DNA from 2 places in the Streptomyces sp. NPDC021212 genome. Region 2 is predicted to be linked to the other one. Evidence: riboswitches for the same ligand, from Rfam matches in the RefSeq annotation. Region 2 holds a riboswitch; the other holds the start of a gene.
The links. A riboswitch is a leader RNA that binds a small molecule or an ion and turns the genes downstream of it on or off. The one in region 2 is predicted to bind thiamine pyrophosphate.

Region 1 (5,724 bases), on a different contig from region 2:
CCACACGGTGGACTGCCCGCATGACCGCGAACCCTGTCCTCTACCTGTTCGGCAGCGCCGCCCCGCCTGTCCTGCACATCGCTGGCGTCATCGAACGAGCGCAGGCGGCCGACTGGGATGTCTGCCTCGGATTGACCCCCACGGCCGCACGCTGGCTTGACGACGAACTGCCAGCCTTGGAGGAGCTGACCGGGCACCCGGTACGCAGCCAGTACAAGCTGCCCCGAGAGCCCGACGCATGGCCCCCCGCCGATGTCGCGGTCCTGGCGCCAGCCACCTTCAACACGATCAACCAGTGGGCCCTAGGGATCACCGAGAAGTTCATCGTCGGATTCGTGGCCGAGGCCATCGGCAAGGGCATCCCCACCGTGACCATGCCATGCGTCAACGCCGCCTACGTCCAGCACACCCAGTTCGACACCAGCCTTGCCACACTCCGCGCGATGGGGGTGCGCGTGCTGTACGGGGAAGGCGGATTCGTACCCAACGAGCCGGGCAAAGGTCGGCCGGACAGCTACCCGTGGCACTTGGCCCTGGACGCGGCCGCATCAGCGCTCGACCAGCAGGATGCTGATCGACGGTGAGCCAGCCACTGCTGAGACAATCCGTGCCATGAGTATCGGAGGCACGGCCGTAATTGCTGCTGGAGCAGCGGTAGTTGCCGCTGCGCTCGGAGCGTTGGGAGCTGTTCGTGCAGCCAGGCACACCAGCGGAACGCAGCGCAGCAGTCAACATGAACACTGGCGGCGGCAGGGTCGAAAAGAGGCTTACGCGACATTCATCAGCGTTGCCACTGACTACAACTCGCTCGCTGCCCGCGCCCACAAACTCGCCTCGCCAGACGAGGGGCGAAGTTCAGAACTTCAGAGGTGCAGGTCGAGGGCCCAACAGATGTGGCAGAAGCAGCAGCCACGCTTACTCGACACCTCCAACTGTGGATCTTGGACACAAGACGCTGCCATGAACCCCGCCCTGAACGACGCCAGGGGACCCCCCCACCTCCGGCCTCCCCGGCCTCAAGGACGCCGAGGGCACACACCGCCCGTCAGCGTCTGTATGAGTGAGTTCCGCACCCTCGCGCGACGCGCTCTCGACGACCCCAGTGCGGCCCTCGGCTAAGGCACCTCCGGCCATGTAGCAGTGAGCGATGGAAGCACGTTAAGAAGCCTCCATCGCTCACTCGCATGGGCAGCAGATCAGTCCGCGAGCGGCAGATAGACGCGGTTACCCGCCTCGGCGAACTCCCTGGACTTCTGGAGCATCCCCGCCTCGATCTCCTCGGGCGTCGCATCGGCGTCGCCGCCGAACTGCTCTGTGATGCTTCTGCTAATTTTCATCGAGCAGAACTTGGGCCCGCACATGGAGCAGAAGTGCGCCGTCTTGGCGGGCTCCGCCGGAAGCGTCTCGTCGTGGAACGAGCGCGCCGTGTCCGGGTCGAGGGCCAGGTTGAACTGGTCCTCCCAGCGGAACTCGAAGCGCGCGTCGGAGAGCGCGTCGTCCCATGCCTGGGCATCGGGGTGGCCCTTGGCCAGATCGGCGGCGTGGGCGGCGATCTTGTAGGTGATCACGCCGGTCTTCACGTCGTCGCGGTCCGGCAGACCCAGGTGCTCCTTGGGGGTGACGTAGCAGAGCATCGCCGTGCCCCACCAGGCGATCATCGCGGCGCCGATGCCCGAGGTGATGTGGTCGTAGGCGGGCGCGACGTCCGTGGTGAGGGGGCCCAGGGTGTAGAAGGGGGCCTCCTCGCAGATCTCCTGCTGGAGGTCGACGTTCTCCTTGATCTTGTGCATCGGGACGTGTCCCGGGCCCTCGATCATCGTCTGGACGCCGTGCTCCTTGGCGATCCGGTTGAGTTCGCCGAGCGTGCGCAGCTCCGCGAACTGGGCCTCGTCGTTGGCGTCGGCGATGGATCCGGGGCGCAGCCCGTCACCCAGCGAGTAGGTGACGTCGTACGCCGCGAGGATGTCGCACAGCTCCTCGAAGTGGGTGTAGAGGAACGACTCCTGATGGTGGGCCAGGCACCAGGCGGCCATGATCGAGCCGCCGCGGGAGACGATGCCGGTCTTGCGGCGGGCGGTCAGGGGGACGTACGGCAGCCGTACGCCCGCGTGCACCGTCATGTAGTCGACGCCCTGCTCGGCCTGTTCGATGACGGTGTCCTTGTAGACCTCCCAGGTCAGCTCCTCGGCCTTGCCGTCGACCTTTTCCAGCGCCTGGTAGAGCGGCACGGTGCCGATCGGCACCGGGGAGTTGCGCAGCACCCACTCCCGGGTGGTGTGGATGTTGCGGCCGGTCGAGAGGTCCATGACCGTGTCGGCGCCCCAGCGGGACGCCCAGGTCATCTTCTCGACCTCCTCCTCGATGGACGAGGTGACGGCGGAGTTGCCGATGTTGGCGTTGACCTTCACCAGGAATCGCTTGCCGATGATCATCGGCTCGATCTCCGGGTGGTTGACGTTGGCGGGCAGGACGGCCCGGCCCGCCGCGATCTCCTCGCGGACCACCTCGGGGGAGACGTTCTCGCGGAGCGCCACGTACTCCATCTCCGCCGTCACCTCCCCCCGGCGGGCGTAGGCGAGTTGGGTGACGGCCTCCCCGTCGCGGGCCCGGCGGGGCTGGCGCGGCCGTCCGGGGAAGACCGCGTCGAGGTTGCGCAGGCCACCGCGGGGGGCGGTGTGCTTGATCCCGTCGTCCTCGGGCCGGGCCGGACGGCCGGAGTACTCCTCGGTATCGCCTCGGGCGATGATCCAGTTCTGCCGCAGTGGCGCGAGGCCACGGCGGACGTCGGTGTCGATGTGGGGGTCGGTGTACGGGCCGGACGTGTCGTACAGCGTCACGTCCTGGCCATTGGTGAGGTGGACGCGGCGAACCGGGACCTGGATGTCCGGGCGGGAACCCGTGACATATCCCTTGTGCCAGCCGAAATCGGCAGCATTTTCGCGCATGTGTGCATCCTGCTGAGTCATGAGACCCACTCCCTACGCCGGCATTACCCGGTACCAGGTTCAGCGGTCGGCGCAGCTGTCGCGTCAGCGCCCTCTCAGCCCGGTGCTCCGAGCTCCCGCGATTGCAAAGGCGTCCCCACGCTAACTGTTTACCCGCATACCTGAACAGGGGGCCTCGCGCTCTTGCGATGATGCGACGGTGACCGCGACACAGCATGACCATCCGCCCGAGCAGCCCCACCCGTCCGGCCAGGCCCCCGGCCATGGCCACGCGCACGGCCACAGCCACGCCCACTCGCACGGCCCGGCCACCCCCGTCTCCACCCGCCTCCGCAAGATCATCGCGGTGGTGCTCATCCCCTTCACCGTCGCCGTGGTCGCCGGGCTGGTCGCGCTGTGGCCGGACGGCCCCGAGCACACCACCCACGGCCGCAGCGGGCTCGGATTCGACCAGGAGACGGTCGCCGGGCGGGTGGTGAAGGTGGCGGAGGTCGACTGCGCCGACGTCAACGCGCAGCCGCAGGCGCCCACCGAACCGGGTCAGCAGGGCGCCGCCCCGGCGCCCGGCGGCGGCACGGGCGGGGCGAGCGGGGCCGCGGGGGGCGGGAGCGGCGGTGGGAAGAGCGTCTGCGAGAGGGCCACCATCGAGGTCACCTCGGGCAAGGACAAAGGCCGCACGTTCCCTGAAATCGTCCAGCCGAACGCCTCACGGAAGTTCAGCGCCGGGCAGGAGCTGAAGCTGGCCTACGCGCCCAAGGCGCCGAAGAACCTCCAGTATTCGGTCTCGGACATCAACCGCTCGTTCCCGATGGCCCTGCTCGCCGGGGTGTTCGCGCTCGTGGTCGTGGCCGTCGGCCGGCTGCGCGGCGTCTTCGCGCTGGTGGCGCTGGCCATCAGCTTCGGGGTGCTGACGCTGTTCATCCTCCCGGCGATACTCCAGGGCTCGAATCCGCTGGTGGTCGCGGTCGTCGGGGGCAGCGCGATCATGCTGCTCGCGCTCTACATGTGCCATGGGCTGAGCGCCCGGACCTCGGTCGCGGTGCTCGGCACCCTGGTCTCGCTGCTGCTGATCGGGGTGCTCGGCTCGCTGTTCATCGGCTGGGCGTCGCTGACCGGCAACACCGACGACCAGACCGGGCTGGTGCACGGCCTCTACCCCAACATCGAGATCAAGGGCCTGCTGCTGGCCGGGGTGATCATCGGTTCGCTGGGCGTGCTGGACGATGTGACAGTCACCCAGACCTCGGCGGTGTGGGAGTTGCGGGAAGCCGACCCCACGGCGAGCCGGCGCAAGCTCTACGCGGCCGCGATGCGCATCGGGCGGGACCACATCGCGTCCGTCGTGAACACCCTGGTGCTGGCGTACGCGGGCGCCTCGCTTCCGTTGCTGCTCCTCTTCTCGATCGCGGACAGCGGGGTGGGAACGGTGGCGACGAGCGAGATCGTCGCGCAGGAGATCGTCCGCACGCTGGTGGGCAGCATCGGGCTGGTCGCCTCGGTGCCGGTGACCACGGCGCTGGCCGTCCTGGTCGTCTCCGCGGACCACACGCCGGACGACGGCGGGGCAAGCGGTGGCGGGACGAGCGGCAGCGGGGCGAGCGGTGGCGGTCGGGGGCGCGGGCGGCGCCGCCGGGCGCGCGCACGCTGACGCGCGTACCGGCGCGCATCGGCGCTACGCGTATCGGTCCTCGGCCAGGATGCGGTCCAGTTCGGCGTCGAGATCGCCGACCGGATCGCAGGCCGCGGGCTCCTCACCGAACGGGACGAGCCGGTCCGTACGGTCCAGGAAGGCCACCAGCGGCGCCGCCCCGGCCCGGAACAGGGCCCTCTCGGACCCCACCTGCAGTCTGATGAACACGTCCGAGAGCCCTTCGGGCGAGGCCGGTGCGATCCGCACATCGCCCTCGCCGGAGGGTTTGCTCAGCCCGTCCAGCAGCAGCTCACGGGCGAAGGCCCAGCTCACCGGCGCGTCGCCGGGCAGGTGGAAGGTGATCTCGACCGCGTAGGGATCGCCGCTGTCGTACGACAGCTCGACCGGGATCCGGAAGGACAGTTCCTGCGAGACCAGAAAGGTCATCGTCACTTCCGCCTGGACTGTGTCACGCATGTCACGCATCGTTCGCCGCCCCGGGTAGTTCAGACTTGGCCGACTCTGGAGCGTAGCGACTCGACTGCGGGGCGGAGTCGCTTTGCCTCATGTGAGGGAACGGAAATGGCCAGTGTTGCCGTGGTGGAAGTGGTGGAACCCACGGGGCCGGGCGACGCCGGCCCGGTGCGCGGGCGATCAGGGCCGGTTCAGCGGCCGTGTCGATGTTCGCTGTCGTCAACAGGCACCCCCGGGGTGTTGTTGCGAGGCAGACGCCGAGATGGGGAACGTCGCGGACTCGCACTCTAACCACAGTGGTGCCGTGGGGCCGATGTTTGGCTCCGCGGTATCCCTCGCGCGGCGTACCCGCCGCGCGGGGCCGCGGGGTCACCGGCCGCGGGTCACCGGGCGCCGCGTGTCAGGCGCCGCGCGTCACCAGTCGTCGCGGGACGAGGAGGAGGTGAACTTCCGTACGACGTAGATCAGACCACCGATCAGCGCCACCAGCAGCAGCACCTTGAAGAGCAGGCCGATGACGAAGCCGACCACGCTCGTGATCAGCCCGCCGAAGACGGCGAGGACGAGAACCGGCACCGCGATCCATGTCACCCACCACGGCAAGCCCTGGAATATGCCCTTCGCGGCCACGTTGTGCTCCTTGCTCTCTCCTGGCTGGCGGGGCCGGTCATGACA
Region 2 (5,724 bases):
CGACGGCCACGCCGAGGCCCGGGAGGGTGAGGCGGCCGCCGTCGTAGAGCCCCGGCAGATAGTGCGCGGCGTACTGCATGATCGCGCTGATTTCCGCGGCCGTGCCGCCCACGGACAGCACGACGGACCAGCCGACCATCGTGCCGACCAGCCGCCCGCTCGCGTACAGCGGCCACCGCACGGTGCCTCCGCCCTCCGGGCGGGTGGCGCCCAGCTCCACCATGACCAGGGCGATCAGGGCGCACAGCGCCCCCGCGGCGATCCAGGACAGCAACGCGGCGGGTCCGGCGGTCTGGGCGGCGTACAGGGCCGCGAACAGCCAGCCGGACCCGAGGATGTTGGAGAACCCGATCGCGGTCAGGCCCCAGAAGCCGAGGTCCTTGTGGAGTCTGCGCTCCTCGGCGAGGACCGCCGGGGCGGCGATGGACTCCACCGGCTGGTTCTGCGGCACGTGGCACGTCTCCTCGGGTAGTGCGTAACCTGGCGAAGCCCCCAGGGTGCCACGGCCGCCGCCGTGCCTCAGTGGGTGGTGCGGCGCCGTGCCCTGAGCGGGACGTAGACGAGGAGCGCCGCGAGGAAGGCGGCGTAGTACGCGAGGTCGGCGCCGTGCAGCGCGGCGGCCACCGGGCCCGTGTAGAGGCTGGTGTCCATGAACGGCACCGCCGCGGCGAAGGCGGCGCCGAACGCCAGCAGGGCGGGCCACCACGGCTGCGGGCGGGCGCTCTCGGCGGCCAGGTCGACCGGCGCGCCGCCCCGGGTCCGGGCGCGGACGAACCAGTCGACGGCCACGATCGCGACGAAGCCGGGAATCCAGTAGCCGACGAACAGCAGCACGTTCTGGAAGCGGGCGGTGGTGTCGGCGGCGTGCATCCACAGCACCAGCGGGAAGCCGAGCGCGGCGGCGAGGGCCGCGGCCAGGGGGCGGGGGATGCGAACACCGGCGGTCTGCAGGGCCAGTGAGCCGCTGTAGTCGTTCATGGCGTTGCTGCACAGGGCGGCCAGCGCCACGGCCAGCAGTCCGAACGCGCCGAGCGCCCCGCCGCCCAGGGCCGTATCGACGCCACGGGCGGTCTGGTCGGTGAAGACGGAGGCTCCCCACAGCCCGAGCGCCTGGACGGCCACGAAGGACACGGTGACGCCGAGCAGAGTGCACCAGAACATGCCGACCCGGGAGGTGGCGCGGGGCAGATAGCGGCTGAAGTCGCTGGCGTACGGCGCCCACGACAGCGCCAGGCTCAGGGCGATCGTGCTGGTCAGGACGAAGGCGCCGAGGCGGTCGGCGCCGTGGGCCGATCCGGTGGCGGCGGGGTGGACGCCGCCCTGCAACTTGACGGCCAGGGCGGCGAACGCGGCAGCGAGGACGAAGGTCATCAGCTTCTGCATCCGGTGGATGGCCTCGTAGCCGAGCACCCCGAGCGCTCCCTGGGCGGCCATCATGATCAGCACACCCAGCCAGAACGGCAGGCCGCACAGCCGGGCCAGGGCGTCACCGCCGAACAGGCCGATGAGCGCGTCCCAGGCGACCGAGGACAGCCACTGCAGAACACCCGGCACGGCGACCCCCCGGCCGAAGGCCAGCCGCGCCAGCGGCAGCTGCCCGGCCCCGGTCAGACTGCCCCAGGTGCCCAGATACGCGGTGGGCACGGCGCCGATGAGGGTGCCCAGGACGACGGCGGCCAGCGCGGTGGCGAAGTCCAGGCCGAGGGAGATCCCGACGGTGCCGGTGAACACACCGGTCATGGTCAGGTTCGGGGCGAACCACACGGTGAACAGGCGCCCCGGCCCGCCGTAGCGGTGGCTCTCCGGAACCGGCGCGATACCGCGCGCCTCGACGCGCAGATCGCCGGGCGCGGTGGGCATCCGCCCGTCGAAGACGGATTCCGCGCCGGTGGGTGCCGGGTCGGTGGCAGCATGCGGCAAACGCATCGATGACATCCCTCCGCCAGTGCTAACTGGTTCAGGTTCGACGGGTGTGATCTCAGCCCCGCGTGGGGCACCCCGTGTCGGTTGGAGCGCCCCCAGGCTAACCCCTCGCCGCGTGGACCCGGTCCTGGGGACGGGTCCGGGCCGGCAGCGCGTCCAGGAACAGCGCCCCGGCCAGCAGCGCGGCGCTTCCGCGGGGCGCGATGCCCGTCTCGCGCAGCTCGGCGTCCAGGGTGGCGAGGGCGGCGGCGCCCCGGGCCGTCGCGGTGCCGCCCGCCTCCAGCACACCGCGCGCCCCGTCCTGCACCCGCCGGAGGGCGGGCGGGCCCGCCCGGTACAGCGGCCCGGTGTCCTGGAGGGTGCTCATCACGGTGAGCAGCGCGTCGAGCCGCGCCTGTGTCTCGGTGGCGCCCGCGGCCCGCGCCGTCGCCAGGGCGTCCAGGGCGCGGCGTACGTGCGGGAAGGCGGCCCGCGCCTCGCCGCGCGCACCCGCCGCGCCATAGGTGGCGGACACCTGCGAGCCCGCCGAGGGCTTGCGCGGGGCGCCGCGGTCGGTGTGGGCGGCGAGCTGCCGGGCGGTGGCGGTCAGCTCCCGGGGCGCGGCGCCGGGTTCCAGGGCGGCGGCCGCCACCAGCAGCCCCAGCACCCACAGCGCCCCGTGGTGCAGGCGTCCGGTGACCGGGCCGCCACCGGCCCGCGCCATGGTCCACTCGGCGCAGCGGCCGATGGCGCCCAGCTCCTCGCGGAGCGCCCGCGTCGGCTCGCCGGGGCGGCGGGCGGCGGCCGCCATGGCGGCGAACCCGGGCGCCAGCGACTTGGCCGACCAGCGCAGCGCGAGCAGATCGGTGCCGGTGGCGCGGGCCTGGAGGTCACGGGTGTCCGCGAGGCCCGGTTTGGGGGTCAGCTCCGCCTGGGAGATCAGGGCTCGTACGGCGGTCTGCGCCAGTGCCTCGTCCGTGGAGCGCGTCGTGGGCATGCCCGGAGAGTAAGCGGCGAACCTTTCCCGGACCTGGGTCGTTCCTGTGATCCCGCTGTGTGCTCAATGCGATTCCCTGGCGACGAAGGATCCGCGGGTGCCGACGAGGAAGTCCAGGCCCGCGCCGCGGTCGGCCTGTTCGACGTGGTCGCGGTAGATCTGCTCCCATCCACCGGTGGCCGGTGGCGCGGCGGCGGTCACCGGTTGCCGTGCGGCGAGTTCCTCGTCCGGTACGTCCAGCCGCAAGTGCCGCCGCTCGACGTCCAGTTCTATCCGGTCGCCGGTGCGCACCAGCCCCAGCGGGCCGCCCGCCGCTGACTCGGGCGCGATGTGCAGGACAACGGTGCCGAAGGCGGTTCCGCTCATCCGGGCGTCGCTGATCCGCACCATGTCCCGCACTCCGGCCCGCAGCACCGCGGGCGGCAGCGGCATGTTCCCCACCTCGGGCATGCCGGGGTAGCCGCGCGGTCCGCAGCCGCGCAGGACCAGCACATCGGAGGCGTCGACCTCCAGGTCCGGGTCGTCGATCCGGGCCTTGAAGTCCTCGATCCCGTCGAACACCACGGCGCGGCCCCGGTGGCGCAGCAGTCCCGGTGTCGCGGCGGCCGGCTTGATGACGGCTCCGTCGGGACAGAGGTTGCCACGGAGCACGGCGAGCCCGGCGCCGTGGGCGATCGGGTCCTCCGCGGTGCGGACGACGGTGAGGTCGGCGCTGGACCGGCCGGACAGCTGCTCGGTGAGGGAGCGGCCGGAGACGGTGACGGCGGGTTCCAGGTGGTCCCTGATCTCCCCGAGGACGGCGTCCAGGCCGCCGGCGCGGTGGAAGTCCTCCATGAGGTGGGATCCGGCGGGCTGCACGTCGGCGAGCAGGGGTATGCCACGGCCCGCGCGGTCGATGTCGTCCAGGCCGAAGTCCGCCCCGACCCGGCGGGCGAGGGCCAGCAGATGGACGACCGCGTTGGTGGAGCCGCCGATGGCTGCCACCGCGCGCACCGCGTTCCGCAGCGCCTCCGCGGTCAGGACGGCGCTGGGCCGCAGGTCCTCGCGCACCATGTCGACGATGCGGTTGCCCGCCGCGTGGGACAGCTCCAGCAGTCGGCTGTCGGGCGCGGGGAGCCCCGCGTTGCCGGGCAGGGTCATGCCCAGCGCCTCGGCGGCGCACGCCATGGTGGACGCCGTGCCCATGGTGTTGCAGTGCCCCCGGCTGCGGATCATCGCCGACTCGGCCCGGCGCAGCTCCGAGCGCTCCATCCGCCCGGCCCTTACCTCCTCGCTCAGCTCCCACACCCCCGTGCCGCAGCCCAGCGGGCGCCCCTTCCACGAGCCGTTCAGCATGGGACCGCCGGTGACCATCAGGGTGGGCAGGTCGACCGACGCGGCCCCCAGGAGCAGGGACGGTACGGTCTTGTCGCAGCCGCCGAGCAGGATCACACCGTCGACGGGGTTGGCCCGGATGAGTTCCTCGGTCACCATCGCGGCGAGGTCGCGGAAGAACATCGCGGTCGGGCGGAGCAGGGTCTCCCCCAGCGACGGCACCGGAAGCTCCAGCGGCACCCCGCCGGACTCCCACACCCCCCGTTTCACATGGTCGGCGATTTCGCGGAAGTGGCTGTTGCAGGGCGTGAGTTCGGACCAGGTGTTGCAGATGACGATCTGCGGGCGTCCGTCGAAGGCGTGGTCGGGGAGTCCGCGCCGCATCCAGGCACGGTGGATGAACGCGTCGCGGGTCTCACCCTCGTACCACTGCCGCGACCGGTGCGTGCCACTCATACGAACCTTCCGATCTCTCGACGATTCGTGCGGAGGAACGCTGCCCACCGCAGAGGGGTTTCAGGCCCCCTTCAGGCCCGGCGGTGGGCGTCCTCCAGGTAGTGCAGCACGGCGGCCACGCGCCGGTCGGTGCGGTCGGTGGGGGCCAGTCCGAGCTTGGCGAAGATGCTACGGATGTGCGTGTGGACGGCGCCCTCGGTGACGACGAGCCGCTCGGCGACGGCGGTGTTGCCGAGCCCTTCGGCCATCAGGGCCAGGACGTCGCGTTCGCGGGGGCTGAGCCGGTCCAGCCGGGTGTCGGGCCGGGTGCGGGCGAAGAGCTGCGCGACGACCTCGGGGTCGATGGCGGTGCCGCCGTCCGCCACCCGGTGCAGCGCGGTCAGGAACTCCTCGACCCGGCCGACCCGCTCCTTGAGCAGGTAGCCGAGCCGGGCGCTGCCGTCGGCGAGCAGGTCGGTGGCGAAGGCCTGCTCGACGTAGGCGGACAGTACGAGGACAGCCAGGTCGGGGCGGCGGCGCCGGGCCTCCACGGCCGCGGCGATCCCCTGCCGATCGCACTGCCGGAGCGGGCCAGGGTGCCGGCCGGTCTCGTCGGCCGGGTGGCGAAGCTGCCCGGCGTGGCCGAGGCGGTCGGCGACCGGAGCTTCCCCGCCGCCGTCATCACCCGGGAGGGGAAGACCGTACCGGCGGACGACGATCCGCGCGTGACCGGACACGGGTGGTCCTCGACCGCGCTGCCGGCGCGGCCCCGTATCACCGGCACGCCCCCGGCCGGTCCGCACGACGTGGCCCTGGACCGCCGCACGGCCGCGGCCGCGGGGGCAGGTCCCGGCGACCGCGTCACGGTGACCGCCGCGGGGCGCTCGGCGCGCTACCGGGTGTCGGCCGTGGTCGGCGCCGCCGGAAGCGGCCTGTGGTTCGCCGACGCCACGGCGGCGAAGCTGTCCGGCGGATCGGGTTCCGGGTCCGGCTCCGTCGACCTGATCGCGGTACGGGCGAAGCCGGACGCCGGTGGCTCGGTCGCCACCGAGGTCCGCCGCCTGGCCGGGGACGAC

Region 1: linked by a shared signal. The riboswitch ahead of thiC (phosphomethylpyrimidine synthase ThiC) and the one ahead of ACH4SI_RS02715 (purine-cytosine permease family protein) in region 2 are both predicted to bind thiamine pyrophosphate.

The regions. Positions count from the first base shown of each region.
Region 1 is NZ_JBIRPZ010000004.1:289,776-295,499, forward strand. Features, by position in the region: gene ACH4SI_RS12755 (flavoprotein) at 21-584, shown strand; gene thiC (phosphomethylpyrimidine synthase ThiC) at 1,197-2,966, opposite strand; TPP riboswitch at 2,959-3,075, opposite strand; gene ACH4SI_RS12765 (YibE/F family protein) at 3,145-4,593, shown strand; gene ACH4SI_RS12770 (SsgA family sporulation/cell division regulator) at 4,618-5,052, opposite strand; gene ACH4SI_RS12775 (DUF5326 family protein) at 5,464-5,679, opposite strand.
Region 2 is NZ_JBIRPZ010000001.1:689,708-695,431, reverse strand. Features, by position in the region: gene ACH4SI_RS02720 (APC family permease) at 1-451, opposite strand, end outside; gene ACH4SI_RS02715 (purine-cytosine permease family protein) at 520-1,926, opposite strand; TPP riboswitch at 1,918-2,011, opposite strand; gene ACH4SI_RS02710 (triphosphoribosyl-dephospho-CoA synthase) at 2,024-2,899, opposite strand; gene ACH4SI_RS02705 (IlvD/Edd family dehydratase) at 2,963-4,669, opposite strand; partial or broken gene ACH4SI_RS02700 (LuxR C-terminal-related transcriptional regulator) at 4,741-5,217, opposite strand; partial or broken gene ACH4SI_RS02695 (ABC transporter permease) at 5,245-5,724, shown strand, end outside.